Linked DNA regions of Ilumatobacter coccineus YM16-304. The protein of the gene in region 2 interacts with the protein of the main gene of each other region in a pairwise test. Links are inferred from orthologs where the notes say so. Each region holds a gene or a part of one and is shown on either strand. Other genes may lie near its edges. The genes, in order: thrS and rplA.

The links.
Region 1: the proteins of rplA (region 2) and thrS interact in binary tests that used the Escherichia coli proteins (3 or more experiments, as listed by UniProt). The link is inferred for Ilumatobacter coccineus YM16-304 from one-to-one orthologs.

What each region holds. Positions count from the first base shown.
Region 1 is NC_020520.1:2,188,724-2,192,014, reverse strand. The notes cover bases 34-3,004. They hold thrS (threonine--tRNA ligase), read right to left. Parts: upstream 2,542-3,004; coding sequence 526-2,541; downstream 34-525. Other genes in these bases: YM304_RS09855 (lysophospholipid acyltransferase family protein), read right to left, coding at 2,689-3,004; YM304_RS09865 (HIT family protein), read right to left, coding at 34-526. Also shown: more of YM304_RS09865, read right to left, coding at 20-33; more of YM304_RS09855, read right to left, coding at 3,005-3,291. UniProt on the Escherichia coli protein: Catalyzes the attachment of threonine to tRNA(Thr) in a two-step reaction: L-threonine is first activated by ATP to form Thr-AMP and then transferred to the acceptor end of tRNA(Thr). The rate-limiting step is amino acid activation in the presence of tRNA.
Region 2 is NC_020520.1:879,894-883,200, reverse strand. The notes cover bases 179-3,165. They hold rplA (50S ribosomal protein L1), read right to left. Parts: upstream 2,028-3,165; coding sequence 1,329-2,027; downstream 179-1,328. Other genes in these bases: nusG (transcription termination/antitermination protein NusG), read right to left, coding at 2,746-3,165; rplK (50S ribosomal protein L11), read right to left, coding at 2,246-2,674; YM304_RS03990 (PKD domain-containing protein), read right to left, coding at 179-1,154. Outside these bases: more of YM304_RS03990, read right to left, coding at 1-178; more of nusG, read right to left, coding at 3,166-3,307. UniProt on the Escherichia coli protein: One of the primary rRNA binding proteins, it binds very close to the 3'-end of the 23S rRNA. Forms part of the L1 stalk. It is often not seen in high-resolution crystal structures, but can be seen in cryo_EM and 3D reconstruction models.

The DNA.
Region 1 (3,291 bases), 1.3 Mb from region 2 along the record:
GGTCGACGGTTCGGGTGGTTCAGTCGGGCCACGCGGCACGCAACCGGGCAGCGCTCGCGTCGAGCGATTCGGGCAGCGTCTGGGTGTTCGCGATGGCCGACAGGAAGTTGCTGTCGCCGGTCCAGCGAGGCACCACGTGGACGTGGAGATGCGTCGGCACCGACCCACCGGCAGGACGCCCCAGGTTGACGCCGACGTTGAGCCCGTCGGGCTCGTAGGCCGCTCGGACTGCAGCGACGGCGTCGGTGACCTCCGACCACAACTCGGCGGTCTCCTCCCCCGTCAGATCGGCGAGGTCGGCGACCTCCCGGTACGGGATCACGAGCAGATGGCCCGTCGTGTACGGGAAGATGTTGAGGATCGAGAACACCAATTCGCCGCGATGGACGATGTGCGTGGCGTCGTCGGGCTCACCCGAGTCGAGCAGCCGCGTGAACACGCTGCCGTCGACCGCCTCGGGGTCGGTCTTCGACGGCGCCGTCGTGACGTACGACGAGCGCCAGCCCGACCAGAGCCGTTCGAGCATCAGGCCGACAGCGCAGCAGCCGTCGAGTCGGCCACTTCGTTCTGGAACCGCTCGATGAACGCGTCGAGCGGGACGTCGCGCTCGACGTCGTCGGCCGGCGTGCCGTCGTCGTTGGTCCCCACCATGTCGACGCGCACGTTGACGCCGACGGTGTCGGCCGCGACGTCGTCGTCACCGACGACGAGCACGTACGGCAGCTTCTCCATCTTCGCAGTGCGGATTCGCTTGCCCAGGCCGACATCGGCCTTGACCATGTCGACGCGCGCTCCGGCCGCAGCCAGCCGCTCGGCGACCTCGTTCGCATGATCTTCATGCGCTTCGGCGACGGGCAGCACCCGCACCTGGATCGGCGAGAGCCACGTCGGGAACGCTCCGGCGTAGTGCTCGACGAGCACGCCGAAGAACCGTTCGATCGACCCGAACAGCGCACGGTGCAACATGATCGGCTGGTGGCGTTCGTTGTCGGCGCCGACGTACTCGAGCTCGAACCGTTCGGGCAGGTTGAAGTCGGCCTGGATGGTCGACAGCTGCCACGAACGCCCGATCGCGTCACGGACGTCGATGTCGATCTTCGGACCGTAGAACGCGGCGTCGCCCTCCTTGATCGCATAGTCGAGGCCGTGACGATCGAGCGCTTCACGGAGCGCCTCGGTCGCCTCGTCCCAGATCTCGTCGGATCCGACGTACTTCTCGGGGTCCTTGGTCGACAGGTTGAACGTGAAGTCCTCGAACCCGAACGCACGCAGCACCGACAGCACGAAGTCGAGCAGACCGGCGATCTCGTCGGCCAACTGCTCGCGGGTGACGAAGATGTGGCTGTCGTCCTGCGTGAAGCCACGGATCCGCAGCAGGCCGTGCAGCGTGCCGGCGCGCTCGTAGCGATACACGTTGCCGAGCTCGAACAGACGCAGGGGCAGCTCGCGGTAGCTGCGCTGACGGCTGCGGTAGATCAAACAGTGGATCGGACAGTTCATCGGCTTCATGTAGTACGTGCCGTTGTCCATCTCCATCGGCGGGTACATGCCGTCCTCGTACCACTGGAGGTGGCCCGAGGTCTCGAACACGCCCGACTTCGCGAGGTGCGGGGTGTACACGAACTCGTAGCCGCCGGTCTCGTGACGCAGCCGCGAGTAGTCCTCCATGAGCTTGCGGATGATGGCGCCCTTCGGGTGCCACACGGCGAGGCCGCCGCCGAGTTCGGTCGGGAACGACAGCAGGTCGAGTTCGGTCGCGAGCTTGCGATGGTCTCGCTTGGCGGCTTCCTCGAGTTGGTGGAGGTGCTCGGCGAGCGCCTGCTTCGACTCCCACGCTGTGCCGTAGAGACGCTGGAGCATCTTGCCGCTCTCGTTGCCGCGCCAGTGGGCGCCGGCGACCTTCTGGAGCTTGAAGTGCTGGAGGCGCCCGGTGGTGGGCACGTGTGGCCCGACGCACATGTCGACGAACTCGTCGGTGTTGCGGTACGCACTGATCGTGTCGCCCGAGACCTCACCGGCATCGAGTTCGTCGGCCCCGGCGCTTTCGACACGCTCGATGATCTCGACCTTGTACGGCTGGTCGGCGAACAGTTCCTTCGCCTCGGCCATCGTGTGCTCGGAGCGGATGAACGGCTGATTCTGCTTGACGATCTCCTTCATCTGCTTCTCGATGCGAGCGAGATCCTCTTCGTGGAAGGTCTGGCCGTCGGGCAGGTCGAAGTCGTAGTAGAAGCCGTTCTCGATGGCCGGTCCGATCGAGAACTTCGCGCCGGGGTACAGCTGCGTGACCGCCTGGGCCAGCACGTGCGCGGTCGAGTGGCGCAGCACGTGGCGACCGGCGTCGGTGTCGTTGGTGATGAGCGACACCGTGTCGCCGTCGTGGAGCGTGCGGGTCAGGTCGGTGTCGACACCGTTCACGGTCGCGGCAACTGCTGCCTTCTTGAGCCCTGAACCGATCGATGCGGCCAGGTCGAGCGCCGTCGACTCGGCGGGAAGCTCCCGCTCGGAGCCGTCGGGAAGTGACACGGTGATGTTCGACATGGTGCTGCCCAGGATACGAGTCGGGTCGCCCAGGACGGCGGACGGTTTCGTGTTCCTCTCCACACCATCCGTCATCCGGTGTCTGACACCCGATGACGCACCGTCATCCGGTGTCTGACACCGGATGATGCGCGGGTTGGTGGCGGGTCAGGAGACAGAAGCGAGTTGCTTGTCGGCGGTGACGACGGCGGCGCGCTCCGGGAGACGCACGACACTCGAATCGCCGGCTCGGCGTTGCCCCGACAGTCCGGCGATGGCGTCCATCACCGTGTCGGTGAGCTCGCGCCAGGCCTGACGTTGCTCACCGGGGCGACGGAACGACTCGGTCTCGATGGGCTCGCCGATCTCGATCCGACACGATTTGCCGACCGCCGGCAGCCGGGCGCCCGGTGCCTGGATCTCGTCGGTGCCGGTGATGCCGACCGGGTAGATCGGCACTCCGGTGCGGGTGGCGAGGCGGGCGGCTCCGGTGTGGCCGTTGCCGAGCGCTCCGGTCCGGCTGCGCGTCCCCTCCGGGAACACGCCGAACAGCTCACCGCGGCGAAGCACCTCGGCTGCCGAATCGAGCGCTTCGACCGACTGGCGACCGCCCGACCGATCGACCGGGATCATCCCGAGCGCCGGGAACAAGAACCGTGTCGACCACGAGTCGAGGTACTCGGCTTTGCCCAGGAACGAGATGTTCCGAGGTGCGGTCAGCATCAGGAACGCCGAATCGAGAAAGCTGATGTGGTTGGGGCACAGGATGGC
Region 2 (3,307 bases):
TTCGGCGGTGTGCCGACGAACTCGAACTGAGCTGGGAGCGAGAGCAGATTGTCGACGGGGGCCGCCTGTCGCAGGTTCCCGACGCCGTCGGTGACTTCCAGATGGACCCGCACGTCGAATTCGTCGCCGATGTCGTAGCGGTTGCCGTCTTTGCCGGGACCGAACTCAGCGTCCGGATTCGACACCGTCAGCCGGAGGTCGGGAGCCGCGATGTCGATCCACTCCGACGCGGTGAGTACCTGCCCCTCCTGTGCACCGCGCATCGTGAGCGTCACGCGGTAGTTCCCCAGCGCGTCGTAGACGTGTGTGGGCTCGGAGCCTTGGACGACCGCCGAGCCGTCACCGAAGTCCCATTCGTAGGTCGTCGGCCCGTCGAATGGGATCGACGTGTTGTCCATGCGATAGCTGAGGCTGTTCCCGAGCTGATCCGGTTCGAACGACGCGCGAGGTGCCAGGTCACCTTCGACCGGGATCCAGCCGTAGCGGGTGTGCCGCTCGAGCGTGGCCCAGTACTCGTCGCAGCCATAGCCGTTGCCCGGCTCGATGCATTCGTCGACCGAGGCGCTCGCCAGCAGGAAGGTGGGGCCGGCGAGCCGATCGATGTCGACGGTGTCGATGTAGAATTCGCACCGAGCCGCGACCGGGCCGCGCACCGTCCAGAACGTGTCCTCTGTCGGCCCTCCGGCTGCGTAGGTGCTCCCCAGCTCGCCTCGGCACGAGCCCTGACGCTGCGCCGAGTAGGTGCCGACCGACCCAGACGTGCTGAAGCTTCCCGAGCACGACCGAACGTCGGTCGGGTCGTTGTCGTACAGGTACACGCACCGGACGATCGACGGGGAGTACACCTCGTAGTAGCACCCGGTCGACACGTAGCTGGCGCACGGCGCGAAGCCGATCTCGCCGGCATCGATGACGAACGACGAGTCGGATGCGAAGGTTCCCGTCGCGATGCCACCCAGCTCGCCGGGTGCGCAGCCGAGACCAGCGTTGTCGTTCTCGTCGTAGACACACGACGGAAGCGGCGACGTGGGGGCGGGGACGGCCTGGACCACCCCGGCCGGTGGAGCGGCAACCGTGACCACGAGAGTGGCGAGGAGACCGAGCACGGTGGCAATGGCCAGGCGAGCGCGCCCGTGGCGTCGTCGAGTCAACATGACGTTCGTTGTAACGAACCGCCGATAACAGCCGACCAACAAGAACGCCAACCTGACCACACAGCCCGGAGCGATGCGGCCGGGTTGGCCGAAAACGCAGAGATCCCGGCGGGTCGCTGCGCTGTGCAGCAACCGGCCGGGATCTCGAAAGATCAGGTCGTGATCAGCGTGTGATCAGTCGAGGCTCTTCTTGAGGCGCTGGATGTCGATGCGGACACCCGGGCCCATGGTGGCCGAGGTGGTCACCTTCTGGATGTAGCGGCCCTTCGCCGATGCTGGCTTGGCACGGTTGAGCTCTTCGATGACGGCGTAGAAGTTCTCGGCCAGCTTGTCGACCTCGAAGCTCGCCTTGCCGATCGGGACCTGCACGTTGCCGTAACGGTCGGTGCGGTACTCGACCTTGCCGCCCTTGAACTCTTCGACGGCCTTGCCGACGTCGGGGGTGACGGTGCCGGTCTTCGGGTTGGGCATGAGGCCACGGGGGCCGAGCTGGCGGCCGAGACGACCGACGAGCGGCATCATGTCGGGGGCTGCGATGACGAGATCGAAGTCCATCATGCCGCCTTCGACCTGCTCGAGCAGATCGTCGGAGCCGACGATGTCGGCTCCGGCTTCGCGGGCGGCGTCGGCCTGCTCACCAGCGGCGAACACGGCGACGCGGACGTCTTTGCCGGTGCCTGCGGGAAGCGCCACGGTGCCACGCACCATCTGGTCGGCCTTGCGGGGGTCGACGCCGAGACGGATGACGAGGTCGATCGACTCGTCGAACTTGGCGGTGGCCGTGTTCTTGGCGTGCGTCACGCCTTCGACGGGTGCGTAGAAGTGGTCACGATCGAACGTCTTGAGTGCGTCGTCGTATTTCTTGCCGGACATGGTGTGTCTCCCTCAGTGGTGAGTCCGCCGGTCGAGGTGTTCCCGGTCGAGACTGTGGTGGTTGAAAATGGTGTTCGGTATTCGTTGGAGGCGGAGGCCCGATCGAGTGCAAACTGCGACCGGATCTCCGTCAGCGCCGAAGGCGCTTCGGACCGTCAGGTCCGAGAAAGCAGCGACAGCGACGGAGTCGCTGTCGACGGCGAAGCCGTCGGCCGGCGTCAGCCGACTTCGATCCCCATGGAGCGAGCGGTGCCTTCGATCTGCAGCATGGCAGCTTCGATGTCGTTCGCGTTGAGATCGGGCATCTTGATCTCGGCGATCTCCTTGACCTGAGCCGGAGTGATCGAGCCAGCGACCTCGGAACCCGGGTTGTTCGCTGCCTTCTCGAGACCAGCGGCCGCGCGGATCAGCGTCGACGCCGGCGGGGTCTTGAGGATGAAGTCGAACGTGCGGTCTTCGTAGATCGTGATCTCGGTCGGGACGACCGTGCCAGCCTTGTCTTCGGTCTTGGCGTTGTACGCCTTGACGAAGTCCATGATGGCGATGCCGTGCGGTCCGAGCGCGGTACCGACGGGCGGAGCGGGGCTCGCCTTGCCGGCTTCGATCTGGATCTTGACGACCGCTGCAACCTTCTTCTTGGCCATGATGTTTCTTCTCTCGTGTTCTCGTCAGGGGGTGGGTGGATGCAGGAAAGCTGCGTGGTTCGGAGCGTGGTCGCTCAGAGCTTGGCAACCTGGCTGAAGTCCATCTCCACCAGGGTTTCACGACCGAAGATGTTGACGAGCACCTTCAGCTTCATATGGTCTGCATTGATCTCGGCGATCTCGCCGGTGAAGTCGGCGAACGGGCCTTCCTTCACGCGAACGCTCTCGCCCTCTTCGTAGTCGAGCTTCGCCTTGCGACGAGGTGCGGCTTCGACGCCTTCGGTCTTGGGCGACAGGAAGGTCTTGACTTCACGACGTGAGAGCGGCGTGGGCTTCTGGCCCTTGGCAGCCTGGCCGACGAAGCCGGTGATGCCCGGCGTGTTGCGCACGCAGTACCAGGACTCGTCGTCCATCCGGCAACGCACGAGCAGGTAGCCCGGGAAGACCTTCTTCATGACGGTCTGCTTCTTGCCGTTCTTGTACTCGTCGACTTCCTCCATGGGGATGACGATCTCGTAGATCTTGTCTTCCATGTTCATCGACTGGATGCGAGCGTTGAGGTTGGCCGTGACCTTCTTCTCGTAGCCGCTCTGCGTGTGGACCACGAACCACTTGCCGGGGCGCTTGTTCGGGTCG